One region of the Kitasatospora sp. UYEF31 genome, then DNA from elsewhere that is predicted to be linked to it. Evidence: riboswitches for the same ligand, from Rfam matches in the RefSeq annotation. Region 1 holds a riboswitch; each other region holds the start of a gene.

Evidence for each region. A riboswitch is a leader RNA that binds a small molecule or an ion and turns the genes downstream of it on or off. The one in region 1 is predicted to bind cobalamin.
Region 2: it holds a riboswitch for cobalamin, as region 1 does, so the genes downstream of both, cobI (precorrin-2 C(20)-methyltransferase) here and metE (5-methyltetrahydropteroyltriglutamate--homocysteine S-methyltransferase) in region 1, are expected to answer to the same signal.
Region 3: it holds a riboswitch for cobalamin, as region 1 does, so the genes downstream of both, AC0Z36_RS13005 (energy-coupling factor ABC transporter permease) here and metE (5-methyltetrahydropteroyltriglutamate--homocysteine S-methyltransferase) in region 1, are expected to answer to the same signal.

The regions. Positions count from the first base shown of each region.
Region 1 covers NZ_JBXAWK010000005.1:80,796-90,209, reverse strand. Annotated here, with positions in the region: gene AC0Z36_RS04020 (DUF1349 domain-containing protein) at 231-782, shown strand; gene AC0Z36_RS04015 (DUF2079 domain-containing protein) at 1,054-2,541, shown strand; gene AC0Z36_RS04010 (hypothetical protein) at 2,964-3,095, opposite strand; gene AC0Z36_RS04005 (alpha/beta fold hydrolase) at 3,342-4,109, shown strand; gene metE (5-methyltetrahydropteroyltriglutamate--homocysteine S-methyltransferase) at 4,181-6,475, opposite strand; cobalamin riboswitch at 6,600-6,821, opposite strand; gene nhaA (Na+/H+ antiporter NhaA) at 6,972-8,963, opposite strand; gene AC0Z36_RS03990 (transposase) at 9,217-9,369, shown strand; gene AC0Z36_RS03985 (IS3 family transposase) at 9,366-9,414, shown strand, end outside.
Region 2 covers NZ_JBXAWK010000002.1:185,586-195,983, reverse strand. Annotated here, with positions in the region: gene AC0Z36_RS01900 (putative cobaltochelatase) at 1-151, shown strand, start outside; gene cobO (cob(I)yrinic acid a,c-diamide adenosyltransferase) at 151-765, shown strand; gene AC0Z36_RS01890 (cobyrinic acid a,c-diamide synthase CobB) at 842-2,323, shown strand; gene AC0Z36_RS01885 (DUF4234 domain-containing protein) at 2,503-3,162, shown strand; cobalamin riboswitch at 3,322-3,493, shown strand; gene cobI (precorrin-2 C(20)-methyltransferase) at 3,677-4,444, shown strand; gene cobM (precorrin-4 C(11)-methyltransferase) at 4,441-5,250, shown strand; gene AC0Z36_RS01870 (cobalt-precorrin-5B (C(1))-methyltransferase) at 5,247-6,509, shown strand; gene cbiE (precorrin-6y C5,15-methyltransferase (decarboxylating) subunit CbiE) at 6,566-7,780, shown strand; gene cobJ (precorrin-3B C(17)-methyltransferase) at 7,801-9,612, shown strand; gene AC0Z36_RS01855 (4Fe-4S binding protein) at 9,609-9,815, shown strand; gene AC0Z36_RS01850 (precorrin-8X methylmutase) at 9,892-10,398, shown strand, end outside.
Region 3 covers NZ_JBXAWK010000021.1:664-11,061, forward strand. Annotated here, with positions in the region: gene AC0Z36_RS12985 (GNAT family N-acetyltransferase) at 1-740, opposite strand, end outside; gene AC0Z36_RS12990 (SpoIIE family protein phosphatase) at 1,001-2,155, shown strand; gene AC0Z36_RS12995 (NAD-dependent epimerase/dehydratase family protein) at 2,410-3,312, opposite strand; gene AC0Z36_RS13000 (hypothetical protein) at 3,463-3,834, opposite strand; cobalamin riboswitch at 4,070-4,297, shown strand; gene AC0Z36_RS13005 (energy-coupling factor ABC transporter permease) at 4,492-5,172, shown strand; gene AC0Z36_RS13010 (energy-coupling factor ABC transporter substrate-binding protein) at 5,169-5,567, shown strand; gene cbiQ (cobalt ECF transporter T component CbiQ) at 5,577-6,302, shown strand; gene AC0Z36_RS13020 (energy-coupling factor ABC transporter ATP-binding protein) at 6,293-7,132, shown strand; gene AC0Z36_RS13025 (potassium channel family protein) at 7,143-7,874, shown strand; gene AC0Z36_RS13030 (TetR family transcriptional regulator) at 7,950-8,588, opposite strand; gene AC0Z36_RS13035 (hypothetical protein) at 8,603-8,740, opposite strand; gene AC0Z36_RS13040 (WGR domain-containing protein) at 8,769-10,193, opposite strand; tRNA gene AC0Z36_RS13045 (tRNA-Gly) at 10,355-10,398, opposite strand, start outside.

The sequences.
Region 1 (9,414 bases):
GCGGTGCGGTGCCGCGGAAACGCACGGGCCGCTTCCCGGGGTTCTTGCGCCGAATGCGCGACGACTGGCACGGCCCCTGAGCTGGACGGCAACGTGAACGCCTGCGACCTGCGATTACTACACTGAGCGATATTGAAGCTGCTGTGCGAAAACAGACATCTCTGCTGCATCCGCAGCGCCTTCCCTGGACAAGCGGCGCCTTCCCTGGACAAGCCGCACCTTGCAGTGCCTTGTTCGATGAGCTCTACGACCAGGCCGGACTCCTGGTCCGGGTGGATGAGCAGACCTGGATCAAAGCCGACATCGAGATGACCGACGGTGTGCCGCACCACCCGGGCACTGTGGGGGAGTTCGACGCTTCAGCCCCGCCCAACTCCGGCATTGGGCATAGTGGCCCTGGTGTTGGTATCTGCTGGTCCAGCACCACACGAGTGGAGATGACCATGACTGAGCAGCTTCCCGCACCCACTGTTGTCGAGGTAACAGACGGGTGGCTTGATCCTGCGGATCTGACGAAGGGGACCCCGGTCAGCATCGCCCACTACCCGGACATGAAGGCTGAGGACACCATCGTGCTGTCCTGGGGTGGGCGGTCCGTAACCCACACCGTGACACCAAAGGAGAACAAGGCGGTCGAGCCCCTCACGATCGTGGTTCCCGAAAGCGTGATCCGGGAGGTCGGAGACTCCGACGGGCTCGTGATCAGGTACGAGATCAGAGACGTCGCGGGCAATAGGTCCCGTTCCGAAGCGGCGACGGTGACCGTCGTCGTGTACGGGTGACAGCGCCCGAAACCAGCAAGACGTCACGTACCTGACCGCACGGCCCGGCGCGGGGTGGAACTTTTCTCCAGCCCGTCGGGGGCGAAGCTGCGCAGCGTCGGGCCCCGCCCGCGAGCGCCGCGCCGGGCAGCGGCGTGGCCGCCGGTGCCGGCGCGGCGCTCGGAAAGTGGTCGACGCGGTCGCCGGATCTGGTCGAGGGCGCATTCCGGATTCGTGTCGGATGCCACACGCTACGCAAGCGGTCAGGTCGGATAGAGCATGATATTGGTCAATGTCTAGCTCCCAAACACTCATCCATGAACACGTCCCGGTCCAGTGGACCGGAGGCAGCGAAACTGCCGGGGACGATGACCGGCCGGCCGGCCGGTTCCCCATCCCGCCGTGGGTGCTGGCCAGCGCCTTCTTCTCGGTCTACGCGGTGTACGCGCTGCTGAGGCACCGCCGCATGGAGACCCACGCGTACGACCTCGGCCTGTTCGAACAGGTGGTGCGCGGTTATGCGCACTTCCAGGCCCCAGTGTCGGACATCCGCGGTCCGGGCTTCAACGTCCTGGGTGAGCACTTCAGCCCGGTCCTGGCCCTGCTCGCCCCGCTGTACCGGGTCTTCCCCGGCGCGGGGACGCTACTGGTCGCCCAGGCGTTCCTGCTCGCACTGTCCGTCGTGCCGATGACCCGGATCGGCCGCCGGGTCATGGGCCATCTCGGCGGCACGGCCTTCGGTGTCGCCTACGGGCTCGGCTGGGGCATCCAGAGCGCGGCCTCCTTCGAGTTCCACGAGGTGTGTTTCGCGGTGCCGATGCTGGCCTTCGGCCTGGAACAGCTCCTGAAAAACCGTTACACCACAGGGTTCCTCTGGCTACTGCCACTCGTCTTCGTCAAAGAGGACCTGGGACTGACACTGGCCGCTGCCGCGGTGTTCCTGTACATGCGCGAACAGCGACCCCTCGCACTCGCCGCCGTCCTCACCGGGTTCAGCGCATTCCTTCTCACCGTCTTTGTCCTCATCCCGGCGATGAACGCCGACAATACATATGCGTTCTGGGGAAACTTCGACGGCACCACACGGTCGGGCAACGCCCAAACCGGCCAGAGCCTGGCGTCGGTGCCTTTTGTCGACAGGCTGATCGGGCTGCCGCGCGAACTGTTCTTCCCCGGGCAGAAGTGGATGACGCTGTTCACCCTGCTGCTCCCTACCGGGTTCATCGCCCTGCGGTCACCGCTTGTCCTGATGGCCGTGCCTACGCTGCTGTGGCGGCTCAGCTCCAGCAACCAGTACTACTGGGGTACGTCGTTCCACTACAGCGCGGTCCTGATGCCCATTGTCTTCGCCGCGTTCGCCGACGCGCTGCCGCGCCTCAAGGTCTCGAAGCGCGACCTCCTGCGCAGGTACGCCGCCAAAGCGGTGATCATCCCGCTCGCCGTGTCTGTCACGCTGAGCCGGGACTTCCCGCTGATGGACCTGCTGCACCGGCCCATCTGGCGGGTGAACCAGAACATCAACACCGCACAGGCCCTGCTCAACCGCATCCCCGACGGAGCAAAGGTGAGCGCCACCGAACGCCTCGCCCCGCAACTGACCGCACGCACCCAGGTCACCCGCACGCCCGAAACGCTGTCGGGCCCCGGCTGGGCGATCGTCGACAACTGGGACGGCAAGGAAGCGTGGGCCGACTACTGGATCGAGGGGCTGGAGACCGCGGGCTTCCGGGAGGTGGACCGGGGCGGCGGGGTCGTGCTGCTGCGCCGGGAAGCCGGCTGACCAGTAGATGTATTCGCCGGAGAAACTCAACGCCGGAATGACAACCCAGACGAGCAGCCAGCAGGCCAAGATTCCGGTGGTGACCCCGCCGAGTACGCAAAGAGCGCAGCCTGCGCTTTCAACCGGGAGTGGGGGAGTTCCCCCGTGGAGTAGGCCCGTACGGCCTGCTCGAAGATTCCCATGTCGATGCCGGTGTGGAGCGTCCGGTGCTCGGCGACACTGTAGAGCGTGTAGATGAGGAGACCGGAACCCTGGACTGAGGAGACCGGAACCCTGGACTGAGCAGACCAGAACCCTGGACTGAGCAGACCGAAGCGACTGTAGGACCGGACTTCGCTGTACGGCGGCACGGGAAAACAGGACCCGCGGCACGGATATACGTGGCCCTCCGCTCCCGGAAATTGAGAGCGGAGCGCCCGCCCTCAGACGGTGCGGTCGATTCCCCGCACAGTGCGCGCCAACGCGAGCATCTCCTGCTGCACCGCGACGGCTTCCTCCTTGCGGTCAAGCAGCACAAGTGCCTCGCGATACGTCTTCAGGATTTTGTAGAGCACAGCCGGCCGGTTCGGGTGCCGCCGCAGGTCCGCCTGCCGGCAGACGTGTGCGGCCCTGGGGGTAGTCGCTTCAAGGTTTGAGAAGGGTGCCCTGCGTCCTACCGGCGACGGATCTGAACAGGCATGATGGGGTCACACAACCTCCGCGTCGGCCCGAGTTCGGTCTCAAGTGCCCGGTTGGGGGTGCTTATAGGACGAACCCGTTGAACAATCCGGCAGCGAAGTCCGCGGGTTAGAGTCCCCGGTATGACGCTTTCTCATGATGCGGCTGGGAACGGTCCCACAGTGGTCCTGCTCCACTCCTCAGTGTGTGACCGCCGGATGTGGGAGCCACAGTGGCACGCGCTGCTCGCCGCTGGTTACGGCGTAGTGCGCTGCGATTTCCGCGGGTTCGGGGCGACCCCGGTCGCGGATCGCCCGTACAGCGATGCGGAGGATGTCCTGGATCTCCTCGACGCACTGGGTATCGGGCAGGCTGCGCTTGTCGGTTCCTCGTACGGCGGCGCGATCGCCCTTGAGGTGGCGGCCCGTTGGCCCGACCGGGTGCGCGCACTGGCCCTGTTGTGCGCCGACATGCCTGGTCACGCGCCGACCGATGCGCTGACAGCGTTCAGCGCGCGCGAGGAGGCGCTGATCGAATCCGGCGATATCGCCGGGGCGGTGGAACTCAACGTTGACACCTGGTCAGGTCCAGACGCCGATGCGCCGACCCGGGGCGCAGTGCGGCGGATGCAGCGGCACGCGTTCGACGTGCAACTGGCCGCTCTTGAGGACTTCGCCCGGCTCGAAGCCGATGTGGACCTGACTGCGATCGCAGTTCCTGTTGTCGCGGTCTCCGGGGCGCACGATCTGCCGGATTTCCGGCAGATCGCGGCGCTGCTGTCGGACCTCCTGGCCGACGCCCAGCACTTCGAGCTCCCCTGGGCCGGGCATCTGCCCAGTCTGGAGCGGCCCGAGGAGACGACGGCGTTGCTCACCGGGTTCCTGCACGCAGTGACCGCAGGGCCGAATTGATCATGGGGATCCGGTGATTTCGACGCCCGGGACGGGCGTATTGTTCTGCGGGATCCCCATGATCAACAACGTCAGGCCAGTTCCGCCCGGACCTGCCGCGCCGCCTCAACCAGGTGCTCCAGCGAGCTGCGGGTCTCCGCCCAGCCCCTGGTCTTCAGCCCGCAGTCCGGGTTCACCCAGAGGCGTTCGGCGGGGATCGCGACCAGACCCGCGCGCAGCAGCGACACCGACTCGCTGACGCTGGGGACCCGCGGCGAGTGGATGTCGTACACGCCCGGTCCGACCTCGCGCGGGTAGCCCGATCCGGACAGTTCGTACGCGACCTCCATATGCGAGCGGGCCGCTTCCAAGCTGATCACGTCCGCGTCCAACTCGTCGATCGCGGACAGGATTTCACCGAACTCGGCGTAGCACATGTGCGTGTGGATCTGCGTGTCCGCACGGACACCCGACGTGCTCAGCCGGAACGCCTCAGTTGCCCATTCCAGGTAAGCCGGACGGTCGGCCGCGCGCAGCGGTAGCGTCTCACGCAGCGCCGGCTCGTCCACCTGGATGACAGCGGCACCCGCCGTCTCCAGATCGGCGACCTCGTCGCGCAGCGCCAGCGCGACCTGGCGGGCGGTCTCAGCCAGCGGCTGGTCGTCGCGCACGAACGACCACGCGAGCATGGTGACCGGCCCGGTGAGCATGCCCTTGACGGGACGGTCCGTCAGCCCCTGCGCGAAGAGGAACCAGTCGACCGTCATCGGCGCAGGCCGCGAGATGTCACCCGCGAGCACCGGCGGGCGGACGTAGCGCGTGCCGTACGACTGCACCCAGCCGTGCCGCGTCGCCAGGTAGCCGCCCAGTTGCTCAGCGAAGTACTGCACCATGTCGTTGCGTTCGGGCTCACCGTGCACCAGGACGTCCAGGCCGGTCTTCTCCTGGAAGGCGATGACCGCACGGACCTCCGCCTCCATCCGCTTCCGGTACGTCGTCATGTCGATGTGTCCGTTGCGCAACTCCGCGCGGGCGGACCGCAGTTCGGTGGTCTGCGGGAACGAGCCGATGGTGGTGGTCGGCAGGAGGGGGAGGTTCAGCCGGGTGCGCTGGGCCGGAGCGCGTTCCGGGTAGGGCTGGGCGCGACGGGTGTCCTGGTCGGTGACGGCGGCGGCACGCGCGCGCACCGCGGGGTCGGATCCCGTACGGGAGAGGAGGTCCGCGCGGTTTGCGGCCAGTTCGGCGGCCACCGCGTGGACGCCCTCGCGCAGGCCGCGGGCGAGCAGACTGGTCTCCCCAGTCTTCTGCCGGGCGAATGCCAGCCAGCGGGCGACCTGCGGGTCGAGCTCACGCTCGACGGCGGCGTCCAGCGGGACGTGCAGCAGCGAGCACGACGGCGCGACATCGACCCGCTCGGCCAAGCCCAGCAGGGTCGCCAGGGTGGTCAGCGACTGTTCGAGGTTGTTGATCCACACGTTGCGGCCGTCCACCACACCGGCGATCAGGCGCTTGCCCGGCAGTCCGCCGACCGCGGCCAGACCGGCGAGGTTCGCTTTCGCCGCCGGGCCGGTGAAGTCCAGGCCCAGACCCTCGATCGGGGCCTTGGCCAAGACCGGCAGCGCCTCCCCGGCGCGGTCGAAGTAGGTCGCGACGAGGATCTTCGGCCGGTCGGTGAGGTTGCCCAGTTCGCGGTAGATCCGGGTGGCGGCGTTCAGCTCGGCCGGGGTGCGGTCCTGGACCAGGGCGGGTTCGTCCAGTTGGACCCAGGTGGCACCGGCGGCGCGCAGGTCCGCGAGGATCCCGGCGTAGACCGGGAGCAGCCGGTCGAGCAGGGTGATCGGCTGGAAGTCGGCGGCCACGCCTGGAGCGGGCTTGGCCAGCAGCAGGTAGGTGAGCGGGCCGACCAGCACGGGGCGGGCTGTGTGGCCCAGGGCGAGCGCTTCGCGCAGCTCCCCGACGGGCTTGGCCGGGTTCGCGGTGAAGACCGTGTCAGGACCCAGTTCGGGTACGAGGTAGTGGTAGTTGGTGTCGAACCACTTGGTCATCTCCAGCGGTGCGACGTCCTGGGTGCCGCGCGCCATGGCGAAGTAGCCGGCCAGCGGGTCCGCGGCCACGGCCGCGCGGTGGCGGTCGGGGATCGCGCCGACCATGACGCTGGTGTCCAGGACATGGTCGTAGAGCGAGAAGTCGCCAGTGGGGACTTCCTGGACCCCGGCGTCGGCCAGTTGCCGCCAGGCGTCCCGCCGCAGACCGGCGGCGGTGGAGTGCAGAGCGGCTGCGTCGGTCCTGCCGGCCCAGTAGCCCTCGACCGCCCGCTTCAGTTCGCGGTCGGGGCCTTGGCGGGGGTAGCCGTACACGGTGCTGACGGTTGCTGCGTTGGTTGCCACGGAACTCTCCTGCGCGAGTCTGAGGGAAGACCCCGGGACTGTACAAAGGCGTGCGACGACAACGGTGATGACCAACCGCTCCGCCGACCCGCCCTCGAGGTCACCGAGAATCACCGCGGGCGAAGAACGCCTGCGGGCAGAGGCAGGTCTTCGGACTCGCGGGCACGCCGGGCCGGCTGGCCTGGCACCTAGTGGCCGTCGCTTCCCGGGCCCTGATCAGGGCTCAGTGCATGTGACGGCGTTCGTTCCCACTCACCGCTGCGGGGCAGTCCCGGAATCACACCGGGTTCCCTCTTACGACGCCCCGGCTGGCTGACGGGGCGAACCTACTGCGGGCAAAAGCCTAGACGGAGTGTCAAGCGGGTGCTGGCGGGTGTCCGCATCGCGGACGGGTGGAGGCGGAAGGGCGGGGTAGGTATCGGGGCGGGGAACCGGGTTGCCGGCACGTAGGGGAAATCCGTACGCGATCCTTCTAAGGATTCTTCTAAGGATTCTTCTAAGGATTCTTCTGAAGATTCTTCTCAAGCCGGTCGCGCCGGAACCAGCTGACAACCCGGCGGATGTGTGACGCCCCGTCAGTGGTTGTCGGTTTGGTCATCGGCAAGGAGTCGATGAACGCGCGCTCCTTGGCTGTGTGGACGGCGGCGGAGAGCGTCGTGATGTCGAAAGCCCCGTGATGGCGGCGGCCGTTGATGAAGAACGTCGGTGTGCCGGACACGCCGCTGAGGTCTGCGGACTCCTCGTCCGCCGTGACCCGGGCCGCGCCCCGGTGGGAGTGCAGTGCTTCGCGGAACCGCTCGACGTCGAGCCCCAAGTGCGCGGCGTGATCGAGTAGATGACGGGGCTTCAGGGTGTCCTGCTGGACCAGGAGCCGGTCGAGCATGGTCCAGAAAGCGCCCTGTTCGGCGGCGGCCTCGGCGGCCTCCGCCGCCAGGCGGGCGTTGGGGTGCACATCGGTGAGTGGCAGGTGCCGCCAGACGTAGCGGACCTCACCGTGGTCGGCGAGCAGCTCACGGATGACCGGTTCGGCCTGACCGCAGTACGGGCATTCGAAGTCCCCGTACTCGACCAGCGTCACCGGGGCGTCGACGGGACCGCGGATGTGGTCGCGCTCCGGGTCGACCGGGACCGCCAGGTCGATGACGCTCTGGGCGGTGCCCAGGAGCACCCGCGACCGCAGCGGCTGCGGGAGTACGGCCGTCACGACGGAGACCAGCCAGGTCAGGATGAAGGAGCACAGCACGGCGCTGAGGATGCCGGTCTTCGCTTCGTCGAGTTCGGCACCTTCGAAGGCCAGCGTCGCGATCAGCAGCGACACGGTGAACCCCACACCGGCTATCGTGCCGCCGCCGAACACGGCACCCCAGCCGACCGGCGGACGCAGTCGGCCACGGCTGAACAGGGTGGTCAGCGCGGCGGTGCCGATGATTCCCACCGGTTTGCCCACGACGTAGGCGAACAGGATGCCGAGCGTGATGGGGGAGGTGAAGGCCCGCGACAGCAGGCCTCCGTCGATGGTGATGCCCGCGTTGGCCAAGGCGAACAACGGGACGATCGCGTACGCGGTCCACTGCTCGTACATCCGCTGGAGGCGGGCGTTCGGCGACAGGGCCGCCGCCATGCCGAGGCGGGCGGAGCGCTCCAACTCCGGGGTCGGCTGCTCACGGAACTCGCGGAACAGATCGCTGGCACGCTCCAGATCGCCGCGGGACGCCGGATAGGCGTACGTCAGCAGCCCCATCAGCAACCCGACCACAACCGGATCCACCCCGGACTTCAGTACGGCCACCCAAGTGGCGGTGCCCAGCAGCGCGTACACCGAGCCGCGCCGTACTTTGCCGGCCCGGACGAGCACGATGGCCGCGATCAGGCCCACGGCCACGAGCAGCGCCGGCACATCGATGTGTTCGCTGTAGACGACGGCGATGACAACCAGGGCCACGAAGTCGTCGACGACGGCGACAGTGAGGATGAAGGTGTGCAGGCGACTGGGGAACCGGGCGCCGAGCAGCGCGAGCATGCCCAGGGCGAAGGCCGTGTCCGTGGACATGGCCGCGCCCCAGCCGTGCGCGGAGGACTGCCCCGCGTTGATGCTCAGGTAGATCAGTACGGGTACAGCCATCCCGCCGAGGCCCGCCAGCAGGGGCAGTGTGAGCCGCCGTCGCTCACGGAGCTCACCCATGTCGAACTCGCGGCGCGCTTCGAGCCCGACGACAAAGAAGAACAGGGTCATCAGGCCGCTGTTGACCCATTCGCGGAGATCCAGGGAGACCCCGGAGTCACCGAGCCGGAGGGAGAGATGGGTGCCCCACATCGACTCGTAGGACTCGGCACCGATGTTCGCCCAGGCCAACGCCGCGAACGCGGCGGCCAGGAGGACCGCGGCGGCACCGCTCTCAGTACGGATGAACGCCCAGCGGTCCGTGGGGACCTCAGGGCTGAATCCGGTCTGTCCGGACAGGGGGGATGGATCACTCGGCTGCGTCATACGTGTGACTCCCTGGTTTTCGCATCGAGCTGCCGAAGTGAAACGGCGGCCGTCTCCGCGCGGTGGTGACGGCCGTCGATGCTCTCAGTCTCGCGCAACCGGGGTTCGGCGCCCCCACTCTTCGACGGTGAGTTGGGCGGGGGGATACTGGCTGTGACCTTCCCCTCGTAGTGTGGAGCCGTGACTGCAGGGGAAGTTGAGAGTCAGGGCGGAGAAGCGACGGAAGTTCGACGCGGAGTTTCGTGAGGGGGCTGTGCGGATCGTGGCCGAGACGGGTCGGCCGATCGCGCAGGTCGCGCTGGAGCTCGGGATCAATGAGACGACGCTGGCGAACTGGGTGTCGCGGGCCAGGAGGGCCGGCGGGGACGGGGTACTGAGGGGGACCCGGCGTTGCTCGTCGGGGTGATCAGCGACCAGAGGACCGGGTACGACATCCCGCACACCGTTGCCT
Region 2 (10,398 bases), on a different contig from region 1:
GGCGATCGTCGTGGACTGCGAGAACGGGCCGGTCCGGCTCGGACTCGCCGGGGAACTGGCCGCCCGGCTCCAGGCCGACTCACTGCGCCTGGACGAACTGGCCGCAGACCACCTTGCCGATGTCGTACGAGGAATCCGGAGGGCAGCCTGATGCCGCAGGGACAGCCGTCAACAATCCCCGACGACGGACTGACGACGCGTCAGCGCCGCAACCGGCCGCTCGTGGTCGTCCACACCGGCACCGGCAAGGGCAAGTCCACCGCCGCCTTCGGAATCGCGCTGCGCGCCTGGAACCAGGGCTGGCCGGTGGGGGTTTTCCAGTTCGTGAAGTCCGCGAAGTGGAAGGTCGGCGAGGAGGAAGTGCTGCGCACCCTCGGCCGGCTGCACGGGACCACCGGCGAGGGCGGCCCCGTCACCTGGCACAAGATGGGTGAGGGCTGGTCCTGGATCCAGCGTGAGGGCACACAGGAGGACCACGCCGCCGACGCCCGCGAGGGCTGGGAGCAGATCAAGCGGGACCTCGCCGCGGAGAAGTACCGGATGTACGTCCTGGACGAGTTCACCTACCCCATGAAGTGGGGCTGGGTGGATGTCGACGACGTGGTGGAGACCCTGCGCGGGCGCCCCGGCGCCCAGCACGTGGTGATCACCGGGCGGGACGCCGACCCGCGCCTGGTGGAGTACGCCGACCTGGTCACCGAGATGACGAAGGTCAAGCACCCGATGGACGCCGGGCAGAAGGGGCAGCGGGGGATCGAATGGTGACCTCCAGCTCTTCGAGCGTCGGGTGCACCGCGCGGTCCGCAGCACGGTCCGCAGCACGGTCCACAGAATTCCGGGCGTGATCGACGCGCGCTGTACGGTGCCGCGCCTCGTCATCGCGGCACCGGCTTCGGGGCACGGGAAGACAACTGTCGCGACGGGGCTGATGGCGGCGCTGGTGCGACGCGGGATGCGTGTCTCGCCGCACAAAGTCGGGCCCGACTACATCGACCCGGGCTACCACGCGCTCGCTTCGGGCCGGCCTGGTCGCAACCTCGATCCGTTCCTGGTGGGGGAGCGGCGGATCGCGCCGCTGTTCGCCCACGGCGCGGACGGCGCCGACATCGCCGTGGTCGAAGGGGTCATGGGCCTCTACGACGGGGCCGCGGGACGGGACGACGGGTTCGCCTCCACCGCGCATGTGGCGCGGCTCCTCGGCGCGCCCGTCGTGCTGGTCGTGGACGCGCGGTCGCAGAGCCGGTCGGTGGCCGCGCTGGTGCACGGCTTCGCGACCTTCGAGCCGGACGTGCGCCTCGCCGGGGTCATCCTCAACCGGGTCGGCTCCGACCGGCACGAGCTGATGCTCCGTCAGGCACTGGAGCCGCTGCGGATCCCGGTCCTGGGCGTGCTCCGACGGCACGACGCCATCGCCAAACCGTCCCGGCACCTGGGCCTGGTCCCGGTGGCTGAGCGGCACGCCGACGCGGTGCGCACGGTCGACGCGCTGGGTGAACTCGTCGCCGCATCGGTGGACTTGGACACGGTGGTCCGCATCGCGCGTACGGCTGACGCATTGTCAGTGGAGGCGTGGGATCCCGTACGGGAGACCGGCTCCCCTGTCGCGGGCCGGCCCAGGGTCGCGGTCGCGGGCGGACCCGCGTTCACCTTCTCGTACGCGGAGACCGCCGAACTCCTGACGGCGGCCGGGGCCGACGTGGTCACGGTCGACCCGCTGCGGGACGAGGCCTTGCCGGCGGGTACGGCAGGGCTGATCATCGGCGGCGGGTTCCCCGAGGTGTACGCCCCGGAACTGTCCGCGAACGCGGCGATGCGGTCGAGTGTGGCCGAGTTCGCAGCCCGGGGCGGGGTGGTCAGTGCCGAGTGCGCGGGACTCCTCTACCTGGCGCGGTCACTGGACGGGCTGCCGATGTGCGGGGTCCTCCCGGCGGACGGCCGCATGACCGGACGCCTGACGCTGGGTTACCGGCGGGCGGTGGCGGCGGTCGACTCCGTCCTGGCCGCTGCCGGGACCGCGGTGTCCGGCCACGAGTTCCACCGCACGGTCCTGGAACCCGGCGCGGGGGCCGTGCCGGGGCAGAGCGGTGCGGGGCAGGGCGGTGCGGAGAGCGGCGGTCCGGAGAACGGCGGTGTGGCGTGGACCTGGGACGGCCGGGCGGCCGAAGGATTCGTCCGGGGCGGGGTGCACGCCTCGTACCTGCATCTGCACTGGGCCGGGAACCCGGCTATGGCAGGGCGGTTCGTCCAGGCGGCGTCGGCCGGATGGGCGGTCCGGGCGGTCGGCCGGGGCGGTCGGCCGGGGCGGTCGGCCGGGCACGTGTGACCGACCCGACAGTGGTACGGAAAGGCTGAATCGCTAGTCTGTGCCTGTCCGAACGGTGTTCGCGTCCGGACCCCCATCCCTTCACCCGCGCCATCGGTCGTCGGCATGCCCTGACTTCGGTGATCGGCCGACGGAGGGTGCGGCACGGACCGGGTCGCTCCGCTCCGGAAGAAGTGACGATGAGTCAGCCGTCCTACCCCGGCCCCCTTGAGGCCAACGGGCAGCAGTCGTACCCGCAGCAGGGCGGGCCGTACGGCCAGCCCTATCCGCAAGCGGGGACGCAGTCGTACCCGCAGCCCGGCGGGTACCCCGGCATGGAGCCGGGGGCGGTCCCGCAGTTCGCTGGACGGCCACTGGGCATGGTCCGGGGTGTGTTCGCGGTGTGGGGTCTTTCGATGATCACCTTCGGCGTCTACCTCCTCGTGTGGACCTACAAGGTCAACCGCGAAGTCCGTGACTTCGCCGCACCGTACGTCCAGGTCAACCCGGCGGGCGCGGTGTGGGCCTCGATCCTGGTGCCGGTGGGCTGCATGCTCGGGGGCATCGTCCCGGGTGCCGTCCTGATCGGCGTCGGGGACGGTACGCCGGTGCTGCAGGCCGTCGGCGGGCTCCTGATCGTCGCCGGCTACATCGGGGGGATCGCCGCGATGTGCGTCCTCTGGGCCCGGACAGGCGGCCGGATCAAGATCGCCCAGCAGTTCGGCTGGCAGCAGGGCACCTGCTCGGGCGCCGTCGGTGTGGTGCTCCACATGATGGCCTTCGGTACGGGCATCTGCTACTACCAGTCGCAGCTGAACCAGCTGTGGCTCGCGCACGGCGCGAACCGGTACGCCCAGTAACGCGGACCCGCCTCCTACTCCCCACCGCCCGGCCCGCACTTGTCGCGGGCCGGGCTGTTCCGCTGGAGCCGTCCTGTGATGTCACCCACCGGACAACCGGGGCACCCCCTTTGACGTGGCCGGAAGCCGTGTGGTCGGATGGCGCTCGCGACAGCGGTGGAGGAATCCGGTCCAGGGGAACCCTGGGAATCCGGAGCGGTCCCGCCACTGTGACCGGAAAGTGGACCCCCGGGGCGGAATGCAGGCCACGGCTGCGGAAGCGGCTGGAAGGCCGGGGGCGAGCGCTGGTCCGTCATCCGTGACGGTCCGTGACCCGGAAGCCAGGACACTCCTGCCGTCGCACCGTTCGCCTGTCGCGGACCGCGTCAGGGGTACGGCTGTCCACTCCGGTGGAGGGACGCACCCCCACGGCGTCGCCGCGCCGTATTTCCATTTCACCCGTGGGCGTGGACCCTCTGGAGGCTCTGATGACCGTGCTCTGCCCTGCCCTACCGCCGCACGCGCTGACCCCCCGGTGAGCGGCACCCCGCCCACCCTCATCGGTGTCGGCGTCGGCCCCGGCGACCCCGAACTGGTGACGGTCAAGGGCGTGCGCGTCCTGCGGGAAGCCGACGTGGTCCTGGTGCCGGTCATGGAGACGGGCCCAGGGGAGTCGGCACTGTCGGGTCGCGCCGAAGCGACGGTCCGCGAGTACGTCGACGCCGACCGCATCACCCGGGTCGTCTTCGCCCTCAACGACCGCGGCGGCGTCACCGACCGCCGCACCCGGGCGTGGGACGCGGCAGCCCGCACCGTCGTGGACGCCTTCGCCGGCGGTGCGCGGACCGTGGCTTTCGCCACCATCGGCGACCCCAATGTGTACTCCACCTTCGGATACCTGGCCCAGACCGTGCGAGAACTGGTCGCCGGCGTCGTGGTCGGGACCGTCCCGGGCATCACCGCCATGCAGGACCTCGCAGCCCGCTCCGGCACCGTGCTGTGCGAGGGCAACGAAACCCTCGCGCTCTTCCCGATGCCGGCCGGGCTCGACGGCTTCCGGCAGGCCCTTGAGGTCTTCGACACCGTCGTCGCGTACAAGGGCGGCCGGTGGATGCCCGAGATGCTGGAGATCGTCAAGGCCGAAGACCGGCTCGACGACGCGGTGTTCGGCGCCAGGCTCGGCCTGGCGGACGAAGACGTCCGGGCCGCCGGACAGGTGGACGGCAGCGCGCCGTACCTTTCGACACTGATCGTCCCCGCCAGGCGGGACCGACGCGGAGGCAAACTGTGCCAGGGCGAGTGACCTTTGTCGGAGCCGGACCCGGCGCCGCCGACCTGCTGACCTTCCGTGCCGCGCGGGCCATCGCCGCCGCCGACATCGTCGTGTGGGCCTCCTCGCTGGTCCAGGAGGAGATCCTCGAACACGCCCGCCCGGGGGCGGAGATCATCGACTCGGCCGCACTCCCGATGGAGGGCGTCCTGCCGCTGTACGAACGGGCGGTCCGCGACGGGCTGAACATCGCCAGGGTGCACTCCGGTGACCCCTCCCTGTGGGGCGCGGTGCAGGAACAGCTGGACCGGTGCCGGTCGCTCGGCCTCGACGTCGAGATCATCCCCGGGGTGTCCGCGTTCAGCGCCGTCGCCGCCATCGTCGGACGCGAACTGACGATCCCCGAGGTCGCGCAGTCGGTCATCCTCACCCGCCTGGGCGGCGGGAAGACACCGATGCCGCCGAAGGAGTCGGTCCGCGAGTTCGCGAAGCACGGCACGACGATGGCCGTGTTCCTGTCGGCGGCCCGCTCCGGCCAGCTCGCGGAGGAACTGACCGACGGCGGCTACGCGGCGGAGACCCCCGTGGTCATCGCCCACCGGGCCACCTGGCCGGACGAACTCGTCGTGCACTGCACAGTCGGCACCCTGGAGGCCACAGTCAAGGAGCACCGCCTGTGGAAGCAGACGCTGTTCCTCGTCGGCGACGCGCTGGGCTCCCACGGCACCCGTTCGCACCTCTACCACCCCGGTCACTTCCACACCTTCCGCAAGGCCGAGCGCGGCGCCCGGCGGATCCTGCGCACCGGCGGCGCGGGGGCCCCCGTCGAGCCGTCATGACCGGCGGCCCCGGCGAGGACGGCCCCGCTCCGGACGCCTCCGGAGCCGGCAGTCCCGGACCGGACGTCCCCGGCGTCGACCGGCGCAATCCCGAACTCACCGAGCCCGACCTGCCGCGCACGATGAAGGTGCGGCAGAAGGCGCTGCGCACCGGCTGGACCACCGGGTCCTGCGCGTCGGCCGCGGCGAAGGCCGCCACCCAGATGCTGGCCACCGGCACCCCGCCGCCGTGGGTGGAGATCGCCCTGCCGTCCGGACGGCGAATCACCTTCGCCGTCGAACGCTGCGAGGCACTGCGCCCCGGACGCACCCAGGCCGTTGTGGTCAAGGACGCCGGGGACGATCCGGACGTCACCCACGGCGCGGAGCTCACCGCCACCGCCACCTGGCGGGACGAACCCGGCATCGAACTCGACGGCGGCGTCGGCGTCGGCGTGGTCACCAAGCCGGGCCTCGGCCTTGAGGTCGGAGGTCCGGCGATCAACCCGGTGCCGCGTCAGATGATCACCCAGGCGGTGGGCGAGGTCGTCGACTTCGGCACCACCGGGGTGCGTGTTGTCATCTCCGTGCCCGACGGGGAGGTCCGGGCCCGCAAGACCACCAACGCCAAGCTCGGCATCATCGCCGGGATCTCCGTGCTCGGCACCACCGGCATCGTCCGGCCCTTCTCCACCGCCTCCTGGCGCTCCTCCGTCGTCCAGGCCGTGCAGGTCATGGGTGCCCAGGGCGAGGACACCCTCGTGCTGTGCACCGGCGGCCGCACGGAGAAGGGCGCGGTGGACCTGCTGCCGCACCTGCCCAAAGTGTGCTTCGTCGAGGTCGGCGACTTCACCGGCGCGGCGCTCACCCAGGCGGTGGCCGACGGCCTGCGCCGGGTGGTGTTCGTCGGCATGATCGGCAAGCTCACCAAGCTGGGCGCCGGCGTGCTGATGACCCATTACACCCGCTCCAAGGTCGACCTCGGGGTGCTCGGGGCGATCACCCGGAGCATCGGCGGAAGCGAAGCGGTCGCCCGGGAACTGGACATCGCCAACACCGGACGGCACGGCTACGAGATCTGGGAACGCGAAGGCATGCTGCGGACCGGCGGGGACGAACTGTGCCGCCGGGTGGCCGACGTGCTCGCGCGGTTCTCCGGTCACGAACTCACCGCCGACGTCGCGATGGTGGACTTCACAGGCCGGACCGTGGTCGCCCATTCGGGCTGGCTGGACGAGGAGATCATCGGGGAACCTGGCGCCGGAGGTCCCACGTCGTGATGATTACGCCTCAGGGCGTGACCGCCCGCGATGAACCCCCAGTCGAAGGAGCCTCCATGGCCGACCGTGTCACTGTGATCGGGTACGACGGCGCACCCCTGTCCCTCGCCGCCCGGTCCGCCCTCGGCTCGGCGACGCTCGTCGCCGGCGGCGCCCGGCACCTGGACGCGGTGGACCTCCCCCCGGACGCCGAACGTGTCGTCATGGGCAATGTGCACGTCGCCGCGACCCGGATCAGCGAACACCGGGGCACCGCCGTGGTCCTGGCCTCGGGCGACCCCGGGTTCTTCGGCATCGTCCGGATCCTGCGCCGTCCGGAGTACGGACTGGAGCTGGAGATCGTCCCGGCGGTGTCCTCGGTCGCGCACGCCTTCGCGCGGGCCTCGATGCCCTGGGAGGACGCCAAGATCGTCAGCGCGCACGGCCGTGAGCTGCGCCGGGCCGCCAACGTGTGCCGTGCGTGGGGCAAGGTCGCCGTGCTCACCGCGCCCGGCAGCGGACCGGCCGAACTGGGCCTGATGCTCCGGGGCGTGCCGCGGACTTTCGTGGTCTGCGAACATCTGGGCACCGCCCAGGAAGAGATCACCATGCTCGACGCGGCAGCGGCCCCCGACCACGTCTGGGCGGACCCGAACATCATCATCGTGGTCGGCCCCAACCCGGTCACCAACACGGCGGCCGGCTGGCTGGCCGGATTCCCCACCGACTTCCCCGGGCCGGTCCGCGGGTGGGCCCTGCACGAGTCGGAGTACCGGCACCGCGACTCGATGATCACCAAGGCGGAGGTACGGGCCTACGTGCTCGCCCGCCTCGGCCCCCGTTTGGGCGACCTGGTGTGGGACATCGGCAGCGGCAGCGGCTCGGTCGCCGTCGAAGCGGCCCGGCACGGTGCCGCGGTCATCGCCGTCGACTCGGACCCGGAGGCGGTCGCGCACATCCGGGACAACGCCTCCGCGTTCGGCGTTGAAGTGCAGGCCTTCCAGGGGACCGCGCCCGACGTGCTGAACGGCCTCCCGGACGCGGACGTGGTCTTCGTCGGCGGCGGTGGCCCTGTCGTCGTGGCGGCCTGCGCGGCCCGCCGCCCCGAACGCATCGTCACCACCCTCGCCGCGGTCGACCGCGTCGGCGAGACCCACGCCGTCCTCGAACGCGCGGGCTACTCCGTGGAGGGGACCATGCTGCAGGCCGCCCGACTGGCACCCCTGCCTGGGACCAGCCACCGTCTCGACGCCCACAATCCCGTCTTCATCCTGACCGGACACCGAACATGACTCCTGACACCGCTCCTGACATGACTTCCACGATTTCTGATCTGACGCCTGCCTCCGAGACACCCGACACTCTCCCTGCTCAGAACGGCTCCAATAACAGGCCAAAGCGGCTCGCGCTGATCACCACCACCGAAGCAGGCCGCCGCGCGGCGGCCGACCTCGCCGCCGCCTGGCCGCACGCGGAGGTCCTCGACGGACTGCCGGGGGAGGCGCTCCGCAAGGCGTTCCCGGCCTACGACGGGATCGTCGCCTTCCTCGCGGTCGGCGCGACCGTACGGCTGATCGCCCCGCTGCTCGGCAGCAAGCAGACCGACCCGGGGGTCGTCTGCGTGGACGAAGGCCGCCGCTACGCGGTGCCGGTGGTCGGCGGGCACGCCGGCGGAGCCAACGACCTGGCGGTCGCGGTCGGCGCGGTGCTCGGCTGCGAACCGGTCGTCACCACCGCCTCCGACGCCGTGGGAATCCCCGCCCTCGACGACCTGGCAGCCCTCATGGACTGGGCCGTCGAACCAGGCAGCGACCTCGCCGGCGTCGGCGCGGCCGTCCTGTGCGGACGGGAGGTCTCGTACATCTCCGACGTCGGCTGGCCCCTCCCGGCGCTCCCGGCGAATATTCGAACTGTCACCGAGATCGGGGAAGGCCCCTGCATCGTCGTCACCGACCGCGCGGACGTCAGCCCATGCCCCGGACGTGTGGTCTTCCGGCCCCGGAGCCTGACCGTGGGCGTCGGCTCCTCCCGCGGCGTCCCCGCCGACGAGGTGCGCGAGACCGTGCGGAACGCACTGGACTCCGCGGGACTGTCCCTGCTTTCCGTACGCGGACTGGCATCGGTGGACGCGAAGGCTGACGAGACCGGCATACGTGAATCCTGGCCTGAGCTCCCCATGCGCTTCCACCCCGCGGAGGACCTGGCGTACCTGCGTACTCCCAATCCGTCCGAGGCAGTACGTGCCGCCGTGGGCACCCCCAGCGTCGCCGAAGCCGCCGCCGTCGCCGACGGCGCGGAACTGGTCGTGGAGAAGACCCGCAGCACCCGCGCCTACCCCATGGCCACCGCCGCCGTCGCCCGGCACGCCCCCCGCGGCCGCCTCGCCGTCGTCGGACTCGGCCCGGGGGCAAGGGATCTGACGACCCCCCGGGCGGTCGCCGAACTGCGCCGCGCGTCGGTGGTCGTCGGCCTGGACCAGTACGTCGACCAGGTCCGCGACCTGCTGCGCCCCGGCACCCGGATCCTGGCCACCGGCCTGGGCCACGAGGAGGCGCGGGCCCGGTCCGCGGTCGCCGAGGCCGTCCGAGGACACGCCGTCGCGCTGATCGGCTCCGGCGACGCCGGGGTCTACGCGATGGCGTCGCCAGCCCTCGAGTACGCGGACATCGACATCGACTACGTCGGCGTCCCCGGCGTCACCGCCGCGATCGCGGCGTCGAACGTTCTGGGCGCGCCGCTCGGCCACGACCACGCGTACATCAGCCTCTCCGACCTGCACACACCGTGGGAGGCCATCGAACGCAGGCTGAAGGCGGCGGCGGACGGCGACTTCACGGTCTGCTTCTACAACCCCCGCAGCCGGGGCCGCTCGGAACACCTGGCCAAGGCGCTGGAGATCCTCCGTACGAACCGCCCCGACAGCACACCCGTGGGCTGGGTCCGCAACGCGACCCGTCCCGACGAGACGTCCGGGATCGCACCGCTGTCGGAGTTCGACCCGGCCGTGGTGGACATGTACACCGTCGTCCTGGTCGGCTCCAGTTCCACGCAGAACATCGCGGGACGCATGGTGACGCCGCGCGGGTACCGGTGGGCGCGCCCGTGCGGGACCGGATCGCCGTGACCGGCGCCCCGGTCGTGATCGTGGGCTGTCAGGGGTGCGGGGCATGCCTGCTCACCTGCCCGGAGCACGCGATCCGGCCGCGGCGCGCCGAGTCGGGCCCGGCGGAACTCCTCGTGCTCGCCGACCTCTGCACCGGGTGCGGCGAGTGCGTCGAGGTGTGCCCCGTGGACGCGATCTCCTTCCGGACCGCGGGCCCTCTCTAGACCGCCAGTGCCCGCCCGGCCTCCAGCACCCTCCTAGCTGTTCCGCGGCCCCTGCCACCGACCCGGGAGCACATCCATGCCCAGAATCGTCCACCCCATCGAGCAGGAGTCCTTCCGGATCCTCCGGTCCCGCGCCGGCACCTCGCACCTGCCGCCGCACGAACGCGCGGTAGTAGAACGCATCGTGCACTCCGCCGCCGACCTCGACTACCTGGCTGAAACCAGCTGTCGGGAGGAGGAACTCAAGGAAGCGGCCCGCCGACTGCGGGAAGGCGCGGCAATCGTCACGGACGTGCAGATGGTCGCCGCCGGGATCACCACCCGCGGGGTCGTGTGCCACATCACCGACCCCCGGGCGGCTGAACTCGCCAGGGAACACGGCATAACGCGCTCGGCCGCCGCCGTACGCCTCGCACTCGAAGAGGTCGGCCCGGGAGCGGTCTGGGTCATCGGCTGTGCGCCCACCGCCCTGTTCGAACTCATCGCCCTGGCGGAACAGGCCCGGCCCGCACTGGTGATCGGCCTGCCGGTCGGTTTCGTCGGCGCGGCCGAGTCGAAGGAGGCCCTGCGCGCCTCCGGACTC
Region 3 (10,398 bases), on a different contig from region 1:
ACGGAAACGGTGCCGTCCGGGCCACTCTCGCCCCACACCGGCGTTGTGGAGAAATACGCGTACCCCCGCACCCCGGTCCCGTCCTCGACCAGCACACAGCGCAGCGGCGAAGCCCCGTTGCGCGCCGAAGGCGGGTCCACGAGCTGCCGGGTGGCCCACGCGCCACTGCGCGAGATCATGCCGGGCCGGGTCGGCACAAGGTCTTCGTAGAGCGCCCCGCAGCGGTCGACCGACAGCGCCGGGTCGGCGAACCGCAGTCCCACGCCCCGGCCCAGCTCCGGGTCGCGCAGCGCGTTCGCGTCGCGGGGGACGGCCACCCCCGCCCGCCAGCTGGCGAGCCCGTACCCGAACCGGCCGTAGATCACCGGCTCGGAGGCGGTCAGTGCAGCCACCGGCTCCAGACCGGCCTCGTGCATGCCGTGCAGTTGATGTTTCATCAGGCCGCTGAGCAGGCCCCGCCGCCGGTGCGTGGGGAGCACCCCCGCCGCGCTGATCCCCGCCGTCGGCACCGTGCCCCCGCCCGGCACCGTCATGGAGAACGAGAACGACGCCGCGCCGCCGTTCACGTTGCCGTCCGGGTCGTAGGAGCCGATGCACCGCGCCGGCTCGGCCACCTGGGCCCAGAAAGCCTGCATCTCGGGTGCGGCGGCCCCGCCGAACGCCAGTGCGCTGGTGTCGCTCCAGCGGCGCCAGTCGGTGGGCCCGACGGTGCGGACGGGAGGCTTCCCGGCGAAAAACACTCTGGCCGGGACGGTGGCAGGTACGGCAGCAGGGACAGCGAGCGGGACGGCAACAGGGACAGCAGGTGGGACAGCAGGTGGGACTGCGGGGGGCTCAGTGCTCATCGCTCCTGCCTACCATCCGTCACGTTCTTCAGCGACAGTGTTTCCGGCCCTGCTGCGGCCTGGGACGGCCGGAACCGGATCTCGACCACGTGTTCGGGCCCCACGGAAACCGCCTGTGGTCGATAGGGTCGGCGATCGTGACGACCACGGCGCCCATGGCGGGCAGCACGGCCCCAACCGACGACCTCCCGTCGTCTCCGGCCGCACGGCCCGCGGAACACCGCAGCGGTGCGGGCCTCCTGCCCGCCCTGAACCGGGCGTGGAACTGGATCAGGCGCACCATGCTGCCCTCCGACAGGTTCGCGCTGGTCGTCCTGCTCATCGTGGTGACACTCTGCGGCGTCCTGCCCTCCTCCGCCGTCCGCTGGTTCCCGCCCACCGCCCTGGTCGTGCCGGTCCTCGTCGGCGGCCTGATGCTGCGGATGTCCAGCCTGCTGCTGCTCTACGCGGCGACCGGCGGCGTCCTCATCGCGCAGACCCAGGTGCAGGACCCGGGCACAGTGACCCCCGGCGCGCTCGGGGTGATCGGCGCGGTGGCGGCGATCGTGCTGCTCATGGCCCGGATGCGCACCCGGCTCGGCGTCCAGGGCACCCGCGGCGAGTCGATGCTGTTCGACCTGCGTGACCGCCTCCAGTCCCAGGGCAGGATCCCGCGACTGCCCGCCCACTGGCACACAGAGGCGGTTCTGCGCCCGGCCGGCGGCCAGTCGTTCTCCGGCGACTTCCTGGTGGCCACCCGGGGCACCAGCGGGCGCTACCTCGAAGTCGTCCTGGTGGACGTCTCCGGTAAGGGACTGGACGCCGGAACCCGCGCGCTGTTGCTCTCCGGCGCCTTCGGCGGACTCCTCGGCTCGCTGCCCCCGGCCGACTTCCTCCCCGCCGCCAACGCCTACCTGCTGCGCCAGGACTGGGAGGAGGGCTTCGCCACCGCGGTGTACGTAGTCCTGGACCTCCAGACGGGGGAGTACGAACTGCGGTCAGCCGGCCACCCGCCGGGCGTGCAGTGGACGGCGGGATCCGGTCAGTGGCAGGTCCGCGAGGAGGCCGAAGGCCCGCTGCTCGGCGTGATCGAGGGCGCGGAGTTCAACGTCGTCACCGGACGGCTCGACTCGGGGGACGCCCTGCTGCTTTTCACCGACGGCATGGTCGAAGTCCCGGGGCAGGACATCGCCACCGGAATCGACCGGCTGCTGGGCGTGGCCGAGCACCTGGTGGCGGTGAACTTCAAGGACGGCGCGCGGCGCATCGTGGAGAATGCCGGGCGCAACGTCAACGACGACCGGGCCGTGGTGCTGCTCCGCTGCCGCTGAGCCGAGCCCGGAATCCACCTGCGTCGATCATGTACAAAAGCCCCCTCCGGAGCGCAAAAAGGGACTTCTTCACCTGATCGAAACGGCGGACTTTTGTGATCTGGACCACGGGCCGACGTGTCGCCGCACGCACGTGGTCTGACACCTGATCAACACCTGAGGGCACCCGCGGAACGCGGGTGCCCTCAGTCATTTTCCGGCGATGTTGTGCCGCGTTGATTTCCGTTGTACGGAGTGCACCCGGGAAAAGCGCGTCAGCCACGGGTTTCGAAGGTCCGCCGCATCCCCGTGCGCCAGTCCACCGTGCACGGGCCGGTGACCGAGGCCCGCTTGGCGGTGTCCTGCACCTGGCCCCGCAGGGACCCGGGCTGCTCGCGGACGACGACCTCCGCCTTCAGGCCCGCCAGTTCACCGGTGTAGGCGACCCACTCCTGCACGCTCACCGGCTCGTCGCCGCCCCAGTTCACAATCGTCGCCGGAGTCGACGCGGCGTCAAGAAGGGCCTCGGTCTGCGTGTTGATGTCGTCCTGGTGGATCGGGCTGTACACGCACGGATCCCAGCGGGTCACCACCGGCTTCCCCCGGAGGACGGTGTCCAGGTGCATCGTCGGCAGCCCGCCGTTCGGCCCGTACGACGCGTTCATCCGCGCGATGGTCACCGGCAGGCCGAACGCCCGCGCGCAGTACCGCGCCACGGCCTCCTCGGCGATCTTCGAGATCGAGTACGTGGGGGAGTGGGCCGCGTGCACATCACCCAGCGGAGCGGACTCTCCGTACACGTGCAGCGGATCCCCGTGCGGACGCAGCACCGACGCCGTCGACATCACCAGCGCGCCCTTGGCCCTGCGGCAGTGCTGGAGGAGCAGACCCGTCCCCTCGGCGTTGACCGTCAAGGCGTGGTCGAAGTCGTCACCCGGGCCCTGGAAGGTCGCCAGGTGGACGACGTAGGTGAAGTCCTGCGGGAGATCGCCGAACTCCCCGGAACCCAGGTCGACCCGGCGGGTGGTGACACCCAGCGCGTCGACCTTCGCCCGCTGGGCCGGGTCCGAGAAGCGGGCGATGCCCCACACCTCGTTGTCCCGCGCGAGGTGCTCGGTCAGCGGGTAGGCGATCTGTCCGGCCGGACCGGTGATCAGGATCTTTTCTCCGGACAGCATTCCGGGCCCCTTCTCGGCTACGTGCTCATGAACGACCGTCATATGTCGCTACCCCGCGAAGGGGTGATGACGATGACCGTCATATCCAAGAAGAGGCCCGGATCACCGGCAAAGTGGCGCAGGTCTCCCGGCGCGGGGCCGGGCCCGGGCTCAGACTTCGAGCTCTTCTTCGACACTCTTGAGCTGGTGCCGGGCCATCGCGAGGTTCGCGCGCTGCTTGTCCAGGACCAGGTAGATGAACAGGCCCTTGCCCGCCCGCCCGGTCAGCGGCCGGATCACGTGGTACTGGCCGCCCAGCGTGATGAGGATGTCCTCGATGTGGTCGTTGAGGTTGAGCATCTCCATCGTGCGCATCTTCGCGCGCATCACGTCGGTGTTGCCGGCCGCCGCGACCGTGAGGTCGAGCTCCTTGCCGCCGCCGAGCATCCCCAGGGCCATGCCGCTGGTGTAGTCGACCAGCGCTACACCCTTGGCGCCCTCGATGCCCATCGCGTTCTTGAGTGCCGCTTCCATGTCTGCCATGTCGATGCTCCGCTCCGCGCGTCTGATAGGCCCGTGCTAGGGGCCTGGTGACACCGGCGACCCCTCCGATTCCGGAGCGTACGGTCGGTCCATGGTCACGTTGCCAGCTTTACGACTGAATTTGTCGAAACCGGGTGCAAGGCGTTGCCGATCAGTAAAATGTCGCTTCGGTCCGCACGCCGCCGCCCCGACCGCACGGTGCCACCCCGCCTTGCTCTTGATCAGCCCGCGACGCTACGGTCGCAACCGCCATGGTGCTCGGGAAACCGGTGGGCTGGACAACCTCGTCTACGAGGAGCCTCCAGCCAGTCCGGTGCGGCCCTCGCCACTGTGATCGGGGAGTTCCCCTCCACCCGCACGAACCTGTGCGGAAGCCACTGGACCACGCAAGTCGGTCCGGGAAGGCGGAGGAAGAACGTTACGACCCGTCAGCCAGGAGACCGGCCATGGCAACGGGCAACCGTCAGCAGGTCTCGCCGCCTCGCGACTCCTGACACGGCACCTCGCGTCGTCGCCCGCACACCGACGCCCCGGAAAGGGCGACGGTGCACGGCCGCCAAGCGAGGCACCGCGCCAGAAGCCGCTCCTTGACCGGCGATGCCGACTGACGGTCGCTCTTCCGTCCATCCACGAGGTGTGGGAGAGGGCTTAACAGCCATGCATATCGCCGAGGGTTACCTGCCCTGGGAGCACGCCGCCGCCTGGGGCGTCGCGTCTGCTCCCTTCGTCGTACACGGGGCCCGCGCGCTCAGCCGCGAAGTCCGCCAACGACCTGAGAACACGCTCATGCTCGGCGCGGCCGGAGCGTTCTCGTTCGTCCTGTCCGCACTCAAAATCCCCTCAGTGACCGGAAGTTGCTCGCACCCCACCGGCACGGGACTCGGCGCGATCCTGTTCCGCCCCCCGGTGATGGCCGTGCTCGGCACCATCACCCTGCTGTTCCAAGCACTGCTCCTGGCGCACGGCGGCCTCACGACACTCGGTGCCAACGTCTTCTCGATGGCCATCGCCGGACCGTGGGCCGGATACGGGGCCTACCGCCTCATCCGCCTGGCCGCACCCGAGCGCCCGGGCGGAGCCGCCCGGCTCGATATAGCGGTTTTCGCCGGGGCGTTCACCGCTGACCTGGTCACCTACTGCGTGACCACCGTCCAACTGTCGCTGGCCTTCCCCGACCCCAGCAGCGGATTCCTGGGCGCGATCGGCAAGTTCGGCGCCATCTTCGCCGTCACCCAGATCCCCCTGGCCGTCAGCGAAGGCCTGCTCACCGTCCTGGTCGTCCGCCTGCTCCGGCAGGCCGGGCGCGCCGACGTCCTGGAACCGGCGGTGGCGAAGTGAAGAAGTCCACGAAGATCAACCTGCTGCTCCTGCTCACCGTCGCGTTCCTCGCCGTCCTGCCGCTGCTCATCGGTGCCGCGGACGGCCACGAGGAGCCGTTCACCGGCGCCGACACCAAAGCCACCTCGGCGATCACCGAGAACAAACCGGACTACGAGCCCTGGTTCAGCCCGCTCTACGAACCGCCGTCCGGTGAGATCGAGTCCGGCCTCTTCGCGCTCCAGGCCGCCGTCGGCGCAGGTGTGGTGGGCTACTTCCTCGGTGTGGTCCGCACTAAGAAGCGCCTGGCGGACGCGGCAGACCCCCTGAAGACCGACGTCGTACGGGTCGACCAACCGCGCGCCGAAGCTCCCGGCACGGTGGACACCGGGTCCGCCGTACGAGCGAACCCGTAGTAGACGGCGATGCTGCCGATCGATGCGGCGGCCCACGCGAGTCCGTGGCGCCGCCGCAACCCCCTGGACAAAGCCGTACTCGCGTTCGGACTGCTCGGCTCCGCACTGGTGTCCACCGCCGCCGCGCTGCTCGCCGGAACAGCCGCCGTACTCCTGCTCCTCATCGCCGCCAGGGTCCCGCCGGTCCGGCTCTGGAAGGCGGCCCGCGCACCGCTCGGATTCGCCGTCACCGGCGCGGTCACCCTCCTCGTCTCCATCGGCGCCCACGGCGTCGGCTACGCCCCCGACGGAGCCCGGCACGCCGCCGAACTCCTCGCCCGCACCGTCGCAGCCTCCCTGTGCGTACTCCTGTTCGCCTTCACCACACCCCTGTCCGACGTACTCCCACGCCTCACCCGGATCGGCGTCCCCGCCCCCGTCGTCGACGTCGCCGCGGTGATGTACCGCATGGTCTTCCTGCTCCTCGACACGACAGGCCGCATCCACCAGGCCCAGGCCGGACGACTCGGCCACCAGACCCGCCGCGCCCAGCTCCGCGCCACCGCGGGCACCGGCGCCACCGTGCTCCTCCACGCCTTCGCCCGCGCCGAACGCCTCCAGACCGGCCTGGCCGGACGCGGCTACGAAGGCTCCCTGCGCGTACTCGTCGACAACCACCCCGCGTCCCCGCGCTTCATCACCGCATCCGTCGGCCTCACCGCCGCCCTCGTCTGTCTGGCCGTCACATGCTTCTGAGACTCCACCGCGCCGGCTACCGCTACGACCAGGGGCCCGACGTGTTCACCGAACTGACCCTGGACGTCCCGGAAGGCCGTACCCTCGCCCTCCTCGGCCCCAACGGCAGCGGAAAGACAACCCTCCTGCGGCTGCTCACCGGAAGCCACCAGCCTTCTGGCGGCACCCTCGAACTCGACAACGAAGCCGTCACCTACGACCGCAAAGGCCTCACCCGCCTGCGCCGCGCCGTGCAACTCGTCTTCCAGGACCCCGACGACCAACTGTTCTCCGCCGACGTCGCGCAGGACGTCTCCTTCGGCCCGCTCAACCTCGGCCTGGACGAGGCTGAAGTCCGTACGCGAGTGTCCGAAGCACTGGACGCCCTGGAGATCGCCCATCTCCGCGAGCGCCCCGTACACCTGCTGTCGTTCGGACAACGCAAACGCGTCGCCATCGCCGGGGCAGTGGCGATGCGGCCCCAGGTCCTGGTCCTGGACGAACCCACGGCGGGCCTCGACCCGGCAGGGCAAGAGGCACTCCTGGACACGCTGGACGGTCTGCGCAAGGGCGGAACCACTGTGGTCATGGCCACCCACGACGTCGATCTCGCACTGCGCTGGGCCGACGACGCTGCGGTCTTCGCCGGGGGAGTGCTGCACACCGGGCCGACCGATGACCTGCTCGCGGATACAACGCTGCTGAAGGCCGCCCACCTGCGCCCCACCTGGGCGCACGCCGTAGCGGCCGTCCTGGCCGCCCACGGGATCAGCGCCCCCGTCGCGCACACACCCGAAGCACTGCTCCGACTGTGTGACGAGCACCGGGCAGACCTGTCGCCCAACGATTAGGTTCGGATATATGCGGACACGCGCCGAGCGCTATCTCACGTGGGAGAAGGCCACCACCCCGTGGCTGACCGGGCTTGCGGTGGTATCCCTCGTGACCTTCGTCGTCAATGGCGCGGTCGAGGAGCGAAACGACTACGTCCACCTCCTCGACTACGGGATCTGGGGCATCTTCGTCATCGACTACGTGGTCCGGCTCAAGATCAGCCCGAAGAAGTGGTTGTTCATCCGCACCCACCCGCTGGACCTGGCCGCCGTGATCCTGCCCGAGGTCCGGGTCCTGCGCCTGGTCGGCATCATCGGCCGGATCGGGATGCTCTCCCGCCGGGGACGCGGCGAGCAACTGCTGCTGACCACCGCCGCACTCGCCGCCACGATCGTCGCGGCCAGCGCCGCCGCCGTCCTCGGCCCCGAGCGGCGCGCACCCGGCGGAAACATCGAGAACTACGGCGACGCTGTCTGGTGGGCGATAACCACCATCACCACCGTCGGGTACGGGGACCGCTTCCCGGTCACCGCCGAAGGCCGCACCATCGGCGTTGTGCTCATGGTCGTCGGAATCGCCACCATGGGTATGGTCACCGCCACCATCGCCGCCCGCCTGGTGGCCGACGGCGATGCCGCCTACCTCGCCGAGGATGACCGCCACGAACGGGGCCAGGACGACAAGATGGCGGCGCTGGAGACCCGGATGGCCGAACTGAGCGCGCTGATCAGGAAGAGCCACGGGGAACCGGGCGCCTGAGCTGTTGTCGTGCCGCGTTTGGTGATCACGCGTTTTCCACCTTTGAACGCAGCCTGAAACGTGGAAAACCCGTGATCACCGAGCGTGGGAAGATTCCGCTCTCCGCAGCTTGCCGCGCAGCGCGCGCCTGCCCAGCGGGCCCAGCTCGTCCAGCACCGCCGTCAGCGCGCCCAGTTGGTCGAGTGCGTCGAGGGCCTGGAGCGCCCCGGACCCGTCGACGCCCTCGTAGAGCTCAAGCCCCACAAAGGTCGCCGCGGCAGCCTTCGCCAGACCCGTGACGTCGACGAACTCAGCCAGCGGAGTGCCGGTCAGGACCCGCCCCAGGACCTGCTCGATCTCGGCGACCCACAGGTTCAGCCCGGCGGCGGTGGCGGGGGCCAGCTTCGCGTCGGTCTGCGCCCCGGCGAGCATCTGCGCGAGGAAGGCGACGTTTCCTTCGGCCTGCTCCTTGGCGTGCAACCTGCGCCCCAGGGACAGGAGTTCGCCCAGTGAGGAGACCTTGTCGAACTCCTCCCGCCACGCGGCGACCCGCTGCGCCGCGCCGTGCTTGCAGGCGGCGGCGAGCAGTTCGTCCACACTGCCGAAGTGGTAGAAGACCAACGCCTGGTTGACCCCCGCGGCGGTGGCGATCGCCCGCGCGGAGGCCCCGCTGATGCCTTGGGTCTTCAACGTCTCCAGCGCGCCCGCGAGCAGTTTGGCGCGTGTGTCGCTCATGGGACTCCCGCGGTTCAGCAGCGCACCTCCTCGCGCTGTGGTTTCACCGTACTGGGCACACCGTGCCCGGAGACATCGGCGTACGAAGCGGTGAAGGTCCCGCGATAGCCGAAGATCGGGCCGAATGTACGGTTTCCAACCTGAACGTCGATTCGGAAACACCCCGCGAGGCGGTCGGACTCAGACCAGGCGGCGGATCTCCCCCTGTGCCCGGTAGAACCCGCCCTGCCCCGACTGGCGGACGGCGTCGACCACGTACCGGGCCCCGGGCTCGCGGATGTCCTTGGGGAACTGGACGTTCCAGCCGCCCTCGTAACCCGGCGTACGGACGTGGACCCGCAGCTTGCCGCCGGACTCCACACACTCCACGAGCACACCGCCGCCGATCTCGGTGGTGGTCTCCGCGGTGACGGTCGGCAGCGCCGCCTCCAAGGTGGCCGCCTTCACGTCCCGGACCTCGGGGACAGTGCCCTCTTCGGCCGCCCGGACGGCCGCCTCGCTGACGTCGACGCAGGCGAGCGCGCCGGTGGTGGTCACCACGTACAGCCGGTCGTCGCGGTACTGCATCGAGTACGCCGAACCGCAGCCCGTGCCGAGCTTCCACAGCCGCTTCCCGGACTTGTCGAAGCAGTAGACCGAAGAGTGGCTGTCGCCGGCGAAGACGTATTCGCCGTCCTCGGCGGTCGCGCAGGAGAACACGGCCGCGTCGCAGTCATAGGTGGCCTTGAGCGCGCCGTCCTTCTTCGCGATCCGCTGCACCTTGTGACCCGAAGTCCCCGCGTACACGTCGTCCTCCTCCTGCCAACCGAACAGCACCGAGCCCCCGGTGCGGGTGTGCCACAGCGGTTTCCCGTCGACGGCGGAGAAGGCCTCCACGCCGTTCGAGTGCCCGTGGTAGACCGCGTCGGAGCCGCACCGCACCATCCAGGCGCTCGTACCTGATCCGCCGCGCGCCCACAGGGATTCGTCCTCGTGGTCGATCGTGGTGATGCCGCCCTTGACGTCGGAGACACCGAGCACGCCGTCGAAGATGTCGAGCCAGTAGATGTCGATGTTCCGGGCGATCGTGTACGCCGCACGCGGCAGTTTGCCGCTGATGTCGTAGACGTTGCCGTCGTCGCAACCGGCGTAGGTCCAGAAGTCGTCGGTCACGATGCATTTGACGCCGTCCGGGAGTTGGAGCCGCCCGGTGACCTCGCCGCTGTGCGTGAGCGTCCAGATGTCGCCCTTCTCGTTGCCGACGAGGACCCGGTCGTCGTCGACCGATATGCCGAACGCCGGGGCACCCGAGTTGTACTTCCACAGCACCGGCGCCCGCCGGGCTGTGGACGCCTGACTCTCGATCGCCCTGCGGGTCACCGCCCTGCGCTGCCGGCCCCCGCGCACGGCCGGGGCGTACCCCTTGCGGGTCTTCTCGCCGAGCTTCTTCCGCGCCGCGGCCTCGGCCTTCTCCACGGTGGCGAACGTCGTGGTCTTCGCCTGACCACCCTCGCCGATCCGCCCGTACGTGATCGTCACGTCGACACCGTCGACCACGACCTCGTAGAACTTGTGCGCACTTCCGGAGTCTTCGGACAGTTCGAGGTAGCTGCTGGTCCGGGGCATGCGAACTCCTTGGACGGGGTGGGGGTTGCCAAAACCGGCGGCCGGTGGGGCCTGCGCTTCGATGGTTCGGAACCTATCCACCGCCTCTGACAAGGGGCTGGCGGCTACGGAAACGACGAAGGCCCAGACCGGAGAGAATCTCTCTGATCTGGGCCTTCGTATGGAGCGGGCGACGAGAATCGAACTCGCGTGGTCAGTTTGGAAG